DNA from 3 places in the Tannerella forsythia 92A2 genome. Region 1 is predicted to be linked to each of the others. Evidence: riboswitches for the same ligand, from Rfam matches in the RefSeq annotation. Region 1 holds a riboswitch; each other region holds the start of a gene.
The links. A riboswitch is a leader RNA that binds a small molecule or an ion and turns the genes downstream of it on or off. The one in region 1 is predicted to bind cobalamin.

Region 1 (4,204 bases):
AGACGGGTATATAGAAAATATGACAAACGGCAATTTGGACCGACGTTTGGTACATTGCAATTTCGGGTGGGGCGGTCAGTGCGACGGTTATTATATCGACGGAATATTTGACACCGGAGAAGGCACTTTTACTTGGGAACTCGAGGATGAAAACGATCCGCGCAACCCTTATACGCGTCCGGATAAGGATAAAAAAACAAGAGATAAATTGTTTTTCAGATACAAAGTAAAAATGTCGGTTATAGGTAGATGAAACGGAATATGAAAAAATTATTTAGAAATATATTAAGTGCAGGCATTCTTATAGTGCTTTGCTGCAATTGTTCTGACTCGGGGGTAGTACAGGCCGTTTCCCACAATGCTCGTATAAAAGTACTGTATTGCGATAAATCCGGCCATCTATTGAATCTTGGCAAAGGTAAAAATACGATTGAATTGATTTCCGTAAAAAAAGATGGCAGTCATATCGATGATTATGTTCCCGAATCATTGGGCTATGGAGACGAGATGATGATAAACTTGAAAGTCAATACGTATTGGGGTACTTATGAATCGGAATTACACAAGTATACCGTGAAGTGGAAGTCGAATGTTTCCACGGACGCGGACAGTCTGAATGTAACTATCCAAGGGCCTTTTCTTATCCATTATAAAAAAGATGTTTTATATAACGGTAAAAAAATATCTTTATGGGATAATGCGGATTACGGATTAAAAATGGATTTCTACGATAGGTTCCGTGAGGTTAAAGATAATATTTATCGTTATAAAGGCGGTATGGATACCATAGCTCTTTTGGATCAACAAGTATTGACTCTGATCATTCCGATTGATACGATGTCGATCGTGAACTAAAAAAGGCATAATCAACCTTAAAAGGCAGTCAGGGAGAGTATCCTTGGCTGCCCTTTGCAGTAACAGCATCAACATACTCACACAAACACAATATTTTCTGTAAGCTATTGATTATATTGTGATTTAACAGACTTCTCCCTTCTTCTTTTCTACTCCGAAAAAGACATAGGTTGTGAATCTATATTAGTGGAAACGAAAAGTGAATCGTGAAAAGCGAAGCCTTTCGGGCGTTGATTTGTTGAATTGTTGGCTGAATGCTGACGGCTAAGATCAATTACGAATGACGATATCCGAACGCAAACGGCGCAAATAAATGCAGGACTAAATAATATTAAAGGAACTTCTCTCGGTAATAAAAGGCTCAAGAGTCCAGCCATTAAAAAGAACGATTCTTCAATCTGAGTCTTCCCTACAGACATATCCCCAAATATTCAGGTGCAACAACCATTGACCTCTGCAACAAGCCCTTCAAGAAGCCACATAAACATGGCATCAGAAACTTCCTTTATCAACATAAATCATAATAAATTATAAAGCCTATTGGGGTGATTTATTAAAGACGCACCCGGCGAAAACATGCCTAAAATCGAAGTGGATAAAAACGAAGTAACCGTTGCAGGAGATTATGCATCTACCACACTCTTCAAGATTAGCACCTCCGCCGGTATTTCTCGATTAAGACTACGCTTTGAAGACGTAGACACTGTGCTTTACAATAAATTGAAGCCTCCTTTCAATCTGTATGACGACTCAATGGAAGGCGATTGGTACGTTGTCGGGACAGCGGGTCATGAATTGGCCGTCGTGCTGCAAAAGAACGATACGGGGAAAGAGTGAACGCTTTGGATCAGTCTGGATCGGGTAGCTTATCTCCCGGCAATCGTGACAATTCATCAACAAGCACAATGAGAGCCGGTGTAGTCAAGAATAGCCATTAAACTTACGGTAAAATCCGAACGCTGAAAAACTGATGGCTGTGAAAGCTCCAACGCAAACCCGGTAGAAAACAGCGGCACATTGGCCGGAGGGCTGAAAACATCGGATGAAGCGCAGGCGATTTCAAGTCTTGCGAACCCTGTATAACAACACTCTGAACTTTCTTTCAGACAGAAGAACAATATGGAATCGATCTAAAAGAGAGGGTCGGATGTCGTTTTTTTTCATTTATTCTTGTTCGATCGGAAAATACTGATTTCCTTTGCCCCCGTCACAGGTGATTCATCATGCGCTCATGGATGATGGATTGAAAAGGGAATCCGGTGCGAGTCCGGAACTGTACCCTCAGCTGTAATTTCAGTAGAATGGTTCTGCATTCTTTTTGATCACTGTATGCCGCATCAATGGCAACGGGAAGATCGCAAAACCTTGAAAAAGTCAGAAGACCTGCCTGGGCGACTTTTTTTTATTCTTGGGGAATAGGGAATGAAAAAGACTGCAACATATTTGAATCGAATAGATGTATTATTATTTTTTAAAATTAATAATTAAACCAGTATGAAAAAATGTTTTTTTTGTGTAGGAAGAATGGTAGGAGTTTTTCTACTTTTATTGAATTCTTGTTCTGATAATGCCCTTTTAGAGGATGGCATCAATGCCTCCGAAAGAGAAAAAGCAGAAAGAGTAATGTTGAGAAATGCAAATGAAGATGAGACGGAAAAATATCTCGTGCAATTTGCAGAAGTGCTTTCAAAGGCTGTCTATGAAAGAGAAGATGTACGCGCATTTTTGAAAAAAGAGTCCCTAAAGCAATTTGACAAAAACTATGATGTCTTATACGAGCTTGTAAAAGAAGAAACCATCAACGGAAAATCCTTCCGAGATATCCTTGTTTCCTATTCTTCGGATAAGATAATCAGAGAAATTGAAACCAATGTATCTTTATTAAATATTTTGGTTCCCAAAATTGCTCTGTTTAAAGTAGAACCAGAGAATTTGAACACTGAAGACAATGAAATTCCAGTAGCAATATCTAGAGATTCCGAGACATCGCTTTATTTAAATGGTAAAAAAGAATTAAGCCTCCAAAAAGGGGAAGTGCCAAGCTTTCATGTATTTGTGGTAAATGAAAATAGTCGAGTTGTAGCTGTAAATGAAGAGAGTGAAATGCTTGCTTCAACCGGAAGCACAAAAGCAAAAAGGGTTAGAAGTATGAATACCGGAACAAATCGCAAGTCTATTATTTTCAAATCTCCAAACTTTGATGGAGGGAATAATTCGGAAGCAGTGGATACAAGATCGGCTTGGGTAGGAAGTGATATAGTTGGAGAGAAAGAGTTGGAAGCTTTTGAGTATTTTTATACTAATGATGGAAGTGTTAATCAAAAAGCACTTCAACGTGACTATATTTATTATGGAATAACACCTCAAAAAACATCAGGAAGTCTAAATCGATCTATATCAGAATACATTTCTTTTTTAGAAATAAATCCCAAAACCTACTTTAAAATATCAGATCAGCGAGATTCACCATCTCCTAATAAAGACCCCTATATTAAAGAAGATGAAATCGTTAATATGAAACGTGAACTTTCCGAGGCGGAATTAGTAGATAAAATGTGGACAAAAGGTGCATATGAATTTCGATTTGAAATAGTAACATCGACAAATCAACATCCTTATATCGTATATATACCGTTGAGACCAGATGAAATATGGGACTTTCATATTGACTATGAGTATATACACCATACTTTCTTTAGACATTCTAAACATATATATAAAATAGATCCTAATAAATTTACTGCCAAAAGAGTGAATTTGACACCCAATAGAATATCATTTGGCAAATGGCACCTTGCAGAAGAATCGATTTACCGATATGTAACAATTTTAGAAGAAGATGAAAGTATAGAAAATACATATGAAAATGAATATGAGACCACTCGTGTACAAATGGACAAATTTAAAGGAGACGTAAAAGTAGGTTTAGGTCTTGGAAAAATTAATATAAATGGGGGTGTAGAGACTGAAAAAACAGAAACAAACAGTATCAGAGAGAAGAAGAAAGTAATTGTTAGAAGAAAAGAGGCGTCTGATCACTTAGGAAGTGTTCGCATCTATTTTTATGATCCTATTATTGAAAATGTTCTTTGGAAAGGGGTATTTCATGAGGTTTATACATACAATACAGGTATCGTTACATTTGGCATTTCTGTACGATAAGATAAATCATATTCAATTATGAAATCACAAAAATCACAACTTCTTTTTACTTTATTCACAGTTATGATATACAGTATGGTATTATGTAGTTGTGAGAAAGAAAACGGATATGCAAAAAAGGAGAAGAAAGAAAACCAAGTGACTATGAAAGTCTTTTGTAATACTTCCGGTGTACCTGTAAGAATAT
Region 2 (4,204 bases), 460 kb from region 1:
GACTCCGTCAAACTCAACTCGTCCGGTAAATTCACATTCAAAACCGAACGGCCTAAATATCCTGATTTTTATCGACTGAGACTGGGTAGACAATGGATTAATTTCGCCATCGACTCTACCGAGACCGTCACCTTTACAGCCGATGCTAAAACGTTCGCCACCTCCTATACGGTGGAAGGATCCGAAAACAGTGCGGCTATCAAAGAGATTACGCTCGCTCAGTTGGATGCTGATCAGGAAATGAGTCGTATACGCAGTGAATATCGCTCCGGCGTCCTTTCCGACACGGCGTATCGGCGGCGAACCCTTGCCATGGCTGAAGCTTATAAACAGGTGGCGCGCAAATATATTTATGCCAGACCCATGTCTACCGCGGCATACTATGCCTTGTTCCAACAAGTCGACGGTCTGCTGTTTTTCGATCCTTACGATAAGGCAGACTCTCGCTCGTTCGGCGCTGTGGCGACCAGCTATAATCATCTCTATCCCGAAAGTCCGCGTGCCAAACATCTTTATAACCTGGCATTGCAGTCGCTCAAAGTGATTCGTAGCCAGCAGGCCCTCGACTTAAATCAGATAGAAAAGCGGGAAATCGACATGTTGGATATTGAACTGCCCGATCTTCGCGGTATTGGCGTAAAACTCTCGGAGATGGCAAAAGACAAAGTGACGATTCTTAATTTCACGGCTTATGAGACGGAATGGGCACCCTCGCTTAACCTGACGCTGGGTTCACTCTATGAAAAGTATCATAGCCGAGGTTTGGAAATCTATCAGGTTTCCTTAGATGCGGATATTCACCTTTGGAAAAATGTGGCATCCAACATGGCCTGGACATGTGTGCACGACCCCCAATCCGTCTACTCGCAGGCTGCTGCACTCTATAATGTCAAACAACTTCCGGCCGTCTTTTTGCTCAACCGGCGAGGCATTCTGGTTAAACGCGTCGATGATCCGAATGTTCTTGAGAAAGACATCGAAGCCCTCCTGTAAAGAAAAGAAATAGGGTATGATGTTATAAAGCAGTATTTCGGAATTTGGATATATGTAAAATATCTCCTATTTTTGCATCCGAATATAATAAGTGGTAAACAACTGGATTCCGGTCGAAACATTCTTTCTTGACCGGGATTCTTTTTTTATTTTTAAATTAAACGACTTAAACGACGAGGGAGGACATACAAATGGGTGTTACGTATATGACAGAAGAAGGTTACAACAAGATTCTGTCCGAAATCAATTATCTCGAAAGCGTCAAACGTCCTGAGATATCGGCACAGATCGCAGAAGCGCGCGACAAAGGCGACTTGTCCGAGAATGCGGAATACGATGCTGCGAAAGAAGCGCAAGGGATTCTGGAAGGGAAGATTGCACAATTGAAAGGGCTGATCTCCAACGCGCGACTCATTGATGAAGCACAGATCAAGACGGATGTTGTGCAGATTATGAATAAGGTGAAGATCAAGAATCTGCAAAATAAAGCGGTCATGACTTATACGCTCGTGTCTGACTCGGAAGCCAATTTGAAAGAGAACAAAATCGCAGTCAGCACTCCGATCGCACAGGGACTGATGGGGAAAAGAGTAGGCGATATCGCTGAAATCCAAGTTCCTTCAGGCATAATGAAGTTTGAAATCATGGAAATATCCATCTAATCAAAGATCGACTATGGCTACTATTTTCAGTAAAATCGTCAACGGCGAAATCCCATGTCATAAAATTGCGGAGAACCGTGAATTTTTTGCTTTTCTTGATATCCATCCTTTGGTCGAAGGGCATACACTCGTCATTCCCAAAGAAGAAATCGATTATATTTTTGATATCGACGATGACCGGCTGGGACGGATGATGGCCTTTGCCAAAAAGATTGCATGTGCACAGAAACAGGCGATCCCCTGCAAACGCATCGGAATGACGGTCATCGGGCTGGAAGTGCCGCATGCACACATTCATCTGGTGCCTATGCAGAAGGAATCCGACATGCACTTCGGGAAGGAGAAGCTCGAACCGACATCCGAGCAGTTAGCAGAAGTGGCTACACGAATCCGCTCGAAGCTGAACGGAGCATAACACCTCTTCCCAAAATTTCCTTGCGCCCGCCTGCGAGGCGCGAGGAAAATCTTAAAATCGTTAAAGACTGCATCAATACATTGATCGCAGATTTGTTGAAAACTTTTCCGGCATTTTTCGTAAAGAAGCTATTGGCAATTTCCTACCTTTGTACACGTAAACGGTTTCCGCGTTGCCCGACGCAACAAGGAATGAAAATGGGAATCCGGTGCAAGTCCGGAACTATCCCCGTAGCTGTAAGTTCCGCCATATGTGGACGGCGCTATCTATGGCCACTGCTCCCGTCAGCGACGGAGCGGGAAGGCGCGACGTCCGGAACAAGTCAGAAGACCTGCCGTGATACACGAAATAAGAATTTGTAAGTTCTCGGGTGGAAGAATATACAAAGAAGAGCAGATTTTGCATACACTATCATAATACAGGAACAGATGGATACATTTATCACGAAACGTGATGGAAAAAAAGAACTTTTTTCTATCGACAAGATCAAGAATGCTGTGACCAAGGCCTTCCTCTCGGTCGGCTGTTTCCCGTCGGATGAAGACTTGACATCCATCCTCGGACATGTACAGATCAAAGACGGCATGTCGGTTGAAGAGATTCAAAATCAGGTCGAAACGGCGCTTATGTGTGAACGCTACTACAAAGTAGCCAAATCGTATATCCTTTATCGACAGAAGCATCTTGAAGACCGCGAAGTGCGTGACAAGTTGGCTTTCCTGATGAACTACTGCGATGCGAAGAACGCCGCCACGGGAAGCAAGTTCGACGCCAACGCCAATGTAGAGCACAAGAACATCGCCACGCTGATCGGGGAACTGCCCAAACAGAACTTCATCCGTCTGAATCGCCGCCTGCTGACCGACCGCCTCAAGGAGATGTACGGCAAAGAACTGTCCGATAAATACCTCTCGTTGCTCAACCGTCATTTCATCTACAAGAACGACGAAACGAGTCTTGCCAACTACTGCGCGAGCATCACGATGTACCCGTGGCTGATCGGCGGTACAAAATCGATCGACGGAAATTCAACGGCGCCAAGCAACCTGAAATCGTTCTGCGGAGGCTTCGTGAATATGGTTTTCATCGTTTCAAGCATGCTCTCCGGAGCGTGTGCCACACCCGAGTTCCTGATGTATATGAACTATTTCATCCAAAAGGAATATGGCGAAGATTATTACCTGCACCCCGACCGCGATGCCGATTTGTCGCTCAAACGGCGTAGCATCGACAAAGTGATCACCGATTGCTTCGAACAGGTTGTCTATTCGATCAATCAACCGACAGGAGCGCGTAACTTTCAGGCGGTCTTCTGGAACGTGGCTTACTACGACCGTTACTATTTCGAGAGCCTCTTCGGTGAGTTCGTCTTTCCCGATGGAAGTCGACCGCATTGGGAATCGCTCAGCTGGTTACAGAAACGCTTCATGAAATGGTTCAATAAAGAACGTACCAAGACCGTGTTGACCTTCCCGGTTGAAACGATGGCGTTACTTACCGAAGACGGCGATGTAAAAGACAAGGAATACGGTGATTTCACGGCTGAGATGTATGCCGAAGGACATTCGTTCTTTACGTATATCAGCGACAATGCCGATTCGCTTTCGAGCTGCTGCCGGCTGCGTAACGAGATACAGGACAACGGGTTCAGCTATACGCTCGGAGCGGGAGGCGTTTCGACCGGCTCCAAAAGCGTGTTGACCATAAACCTCAACCGTTGTATCCAGTATGCTCGCCAACGAAGCATCCCTTACATGATGTACCTCGAAGACATCGTCGACCTGGTACACAAGGTGCAGCTTGGCTACAACGAGAACCTCAAGATGTTACACTCCAAAGGTATGCTGCCTCTCTTCGATGCCGGCTACATCAATATGAACCGGCAATACCTGACCATCGGCGTGAACGGACTCGTCGAAGCGGCCGAATACCTTGGCATCGAGATCAGCGACAATCCGCAATACACGGCTTTTGTGCAGGAAGTACTCGGGCTTATCGAACGTTACAATAAGAAGTACCGTACGAACGAAGTGATGTTCAACTGCGAGATGATCCCAGCCGAGAATGTAGGTGTCAAGCATGCTAAGTGGGACAAAGAAGACGGCTTCATCGTTCCGCGCGACTGTTATAACAG
Region 3 (4,204 bases), 1.6 Mb from region 1:
TCGCATACGGATCGCGTGTTTTCACCTTGTCGAAATGTGATTTGGCCAGACGTGTTTCAATACGCATCACATCTTCCATTTGTCGTTGTGCCTGTTCGCCCGGAATCCCGAACAATTCGAACATCTTGACTACGTGGTTTTTGAATTCGTTGCGGATTTTCATTGTGCTTTCATCCTCTTCAAGGTAATAATCGCGTTGCCCGAGCGAGAGTCCGCCCTGATAAGTCGAAAAGATGTTCTTTTTACTATCCATCACATCCGCATCGACATACACGCTGAAAAACGGCGACATGCCCGACAGTTTCATCTCAGCCAGGAAGGTCGACAGTTCGGCTTTATCGTTGAGGGTTGCAATCTTATCAAGCCACGGTTTCAACGGCGATGTTCCGTCGGCATTGAGCTTGGTACTGTCCATGGCAATATTGTACAAGTCGCCGATCTTTTGTGCCACCGTACCGTGCTCATGTTCTTTTCCTGCAATTTCTTCGATCAGACTTTTCAGTTGCTCGCGGTTGTCTTCACTCAGTTTGTCAAACGAACCGAAACGCGAGTATTCGCCCGTGAGGGGATGATTTTTGATCCACCCGCCACAAGCATATTGATAAAAATCAGTCCCCGGATTGGCGGTTGTGTCCAGGTTTTCGATACGGATACCGACATCGTCTGTCAAGGTAGCCATCTTCGGATTTGAATTACAAGCCATCATCAATGAAATTAATGCTACTGATAAATACTTCTTTTTCATGTTAAATTCATGTTAAATGTTTTCTTCGGGCAAAGGTATACAATTCTATAATCAACGGAACGTATATCGTTCTTTTTTTTGAGTGGCCTTTCCATATTCGATGACTCGGACAGGACAATGATGGATACATACCAGACATTGTGTGCAATTTCTGCCCCAGTGCGGCTTTTTATCGACCAGTGCAATATTCGCGGTAAGACACTGTGAAACACAAAGGGAGAAGCCTTATCATCCACGTCGAATCTGGAAAAAATCACCTACTCAAAGCGTCCCTTTGCCCACGTAAATACTTTCGGTTCCGTTTTGAAAAATTGCTTCGCTTTATCACGCATAGCAGTGTCAAGATAGTACAAGGTCGTATACTCGGCAGTCAACGTCTGCGCATCTTCGTTTAACCGGTAAACAAATAAATCCATATCAAGTGCCGCCATCACATCAAGAAAAGCAACATCGGTCGTATCAACATCCGGCAGAAGAAAGTCATCGACCGAGACAGGGCTATACAAGCCATCGTCAGGAAGCGGCTTCCAGTCTGTCGTAAAGAAATGAATACGACTATCGGATACGGGAGCCGAGACGGTGGTAACCATACAAATAATCCAGGTATGGTTGACTAATGGAAGGCGTCTCAGTTCAACAGTGCTTCGCCCGCTCGTCTGTATTTTCAGATAGTCGGGGGTAAGTTTCATCAATTGCGATGCGCCCTGCATCATGTTCTGCAGCTTGGCTTCTTTTCCTGCCCGGTACAGATTCACCAGATCCTTCCGCCACGCATCTTCCAACCCGATCGTATATTCATCCGGCATCTTCACAAACAGCTCGGCCATATCCTGCGCTCCGACACCTACTATTGTGCATGCTGCCAACAGCATACTTATTATCAATTGTTTCATCTTCCTTCTTTTTAACGAATGGAGGTTCAAAGGTAGGCATTTTTGCAAAAGAAGACAATTTTTTTTGTCATTGCTTTTGTTTGCACTACCTTTGCTTCTGCAAAGGTTTTTCGGTTCGTCATGCACGAAGTGAAATGAAAAGGGAATCCCGTGAGAATCGGGAACTATCCCCGTAGCTGTAAGTTCTATTTATGGAGCACAACCTCCGCCACTGGTGCAAAATCCGAGAAGGCGTGCTTTACGGAACAAGTCAGAAGACCTGCCTTTTGCATACAGAACGGACCACTTTCGGGTGAAAGAGCAACAATGGATAATAATAGAAATGAAAAAAAAATGGATTGTCTGTATCATGCTGATGTTATGGGCATCATGTCAGCAGACAGGCAAACGACAGACAGAGAAGAGTACGGGAGATGCTACTGATAAAGAGCGAACGGAACAGATGCGCACTCGTTATGCACAAGGCTTCCGTATCACCTCTTCCGGTAAAATATGGCTTGTGGATATTCAAGACCCGCAAAAGGAAGAAGGCGCCTCATACCACTATGCTCTCGTCCCGAAAGCGGAAAAGGGACTACCGATTCCGGACAATTACGAGCCCATACCCATTCCTATAAGCAAAGTTGTTTGTATGACTTCGTTGCAACTATCGAATTTCATCAAGCTCGGCAGGCAGTACCTTGTGACGGGTATCACAAGCACACGCCATCTCTTCGACTCGAAGATGAACGAGCAGCTGAAAACAGGTCAAACACGCAAAATAGGAATCGAAGGGAATTTCGACACGGAGATCATCATCGGGATGGATCCGGAAATTATTCTGATCTCACCGTTTAAACGCGGAGGATATGAAGCCTTGAAAGAAACTGGCGTACCCCTGATTCCTCATCTGGGCTACAAAGAGCTGACCCCGCTCGGACAGGCCGAATGGATCAGATTGATCGGATTGCTTACCGGTTGTGAAGAAGAAGCGAACCAATGTTTCGACGAAATTGAACGAAAATACAATGAACTGAAGGCGCTGACAGCCCATGTTGAAAAGCGTCCCATGGTGTTCAGTGGCGAGATGCGGGGAGGTAATTGGTATGCTGTAGGCGGAAAAAGTTTTCTGGCACAGCAATTTCGCGATGCCGGGGCTGATTACTTTCTGAAAGACGACACGCATTCCGGAGGACTTACACTCGATTTCGAGGCCGTCTACAGTCAGGCTGAAGGTGCTCAATATTGGCGCATCGTGAACAGTTTTGACGGAGCATTTTCCTACGACGCTTTGCGTAAAGAAGACAACCGATACGCCGATTTCAACGCCTTCCGTAACAAAGGGGTTATTTACTGCAACTTACGCAAACAACCGTTTTACGAAAGCGCCCCTTCGCAACCGGAAGTCATACTGGCCGACCTGATCAGGGTCTTCCATCCCGATCTGCTGCCCGATTACGAACCGGTATATTACCAATTACTGAAATGAAGCGATACACGGTTCTCGTACTTATCTTCATCTCGGTATCGATCGTATTCTTTTTCTTCCTCAACCTCGTACTGGGTTCCGTGCACATCCCCCTACGTTCGGTTTGGAACATTGTTTGCGGATCGGCGGAAGAACCCGTCGTATGGCAAAATATTGTCTGGAAGTCACGGGTACCTCAGTCAATTACGGCATTAGTAGCGGGAGCAGGACTATCCGTAAGCGGCCTGCAGATGCAAACCGTCTTTCGCAACCCGTTGGCAGGTCCTTCGGTGCTGGGTATCAGTTCAGGGGCAAGCCTCGGGGTAGCTTCGGTGATCCTGCTTTCGGGCAGTATCGGCGGCGTAGCATTGAGCAAATTAGGATACATCGGAGAGATTGCCTTGACCATCGCAGCTACGGCAGGCGCACTCTCGGTAATGACGCTGATCGTATTTGTCTCGCAAAAAGTCAAAGGAAGTGTGACTTTGCTGATTATCGGAGTGATGATCGGTTACGTTGCGAATGCGATTATCGGCGTATTCAAATACTTCAGTGTAGAAGAAGACATCCGCGCATACGTTATCTGGGGGCTGGGCAGTTTCGCACGTGTGTCGGGCAACCAGATGACGCTCTTCATCTACATTATGATCATATTGCTGCCACTGTCATTTCTGCTGATCAAAACCCTCAACCTGTTGCTTCTCGGCGATGGCTATGCCAAGAATCTGGGTTTGAATATCAAGCGGGCACGGTTGTATGTCATCTCCTGTTCGGGAATCCTTACAGCCATTGTAACAGCTTATTGCGGCCCTGTGATTTTTCTCGGGCTCGCTGTCCCCCATCTGTGCCGAGGTTTACTGCGTACCTCCGATCATCGCGTATTGATGCCCGCAGCCATACTTACCGGTTCATCACTGGCTCTGCTGTGCAACCTGATCGCACGCATGCCCGGCTTTGAAGGTGCATTGCCGGTCAACTCCATCACGGCGCTTATCGGTGCCCCGATCGTCGTGTATGTTCTTTTCAGCAAACGTAAAAACGAAATGAGCGAATGAAACAGACGACCATCAACATTCGGGATTTGAGTATCGGATACCCCGATAAACACGGCACGAAACT

Region 2: another riboswitch for cobalamin. It lies ahead of nrdD (anaerobic ribonucleoside-triphosphate reductase); the one in region 1 lies ahead of BFO_RS06430 (hypothetical protein).
Region 3: another riboswitch for cobalamin. It lies ahead of BFO_RS00070 (ABC transporter substrate-binding protein); the one in region 1 lies ahead of BFO_RS06430 (hypothetical protein).

What each region holds. Positions count from the first base shown of each region.
Region 1 covers NC_016610.1:1,581,031-1,585,234, forward strand. The annotation lists gene BFO_RS14935 (C10 family peptidase) at 1-253, shown strand, start outside; gene BFO_RS06420 (hypothetical protein) at 262-855, shown strand; gene BFO_RS06425 (hypothetical protein) at 1,432-1,692, shown strand; cobalamin riboswitch at 2,050-2,260, shown strand; gene BFO_RS06430 (hypothetical protein) at 2,350-4,017, shown strand; gene BFO_RS06435 (hypothetical protein) at 4,036-4,204, shown strand, end outside.
Region 2 covers NC_016610.1:1,119,958-1,124,161, reverse strand. The annotation lists gene BFO_RS04520 (TlpA disulfide reductase family protein) at 1-993, shown strand, start outside; gene greA (transcription elongation factor GreA) at 1,185-1,655, shown strand; gene BFO_RS04510 (HIT family protein) at 1,669-2,070, shown strand; cobalamin riboswitch at 2,218-2,423, shown strand; gene nrdD (anaerobic ribonucleoside-triphosphate reductase) at 2,499-4,204, shown strand, end outside.
Region 3 covers NC_016610.1:16,835-21,038, forward strand. The annotation lists gene BFO_RS00060 (M13 family metallopeptidase) at 1-745, opposite strand, end outside; gene BFO_RS00065 (DUF3256 family protein) at 1,003-1,638, opposite strand; cobalamin riboswitch at 1,725-1,919, shown strand; gene BFO_RS00070 (ABC transporter substrate-binding protein) at 1,961-3,106, shown strand; gene BFO_RS00075 (iron ABC transporter permease) at 3,103-4,140, shown strand; gene BFO_RS00080 (ABC transporter ATP-binding protein) at 4,137-4,204, shown strand, end outside.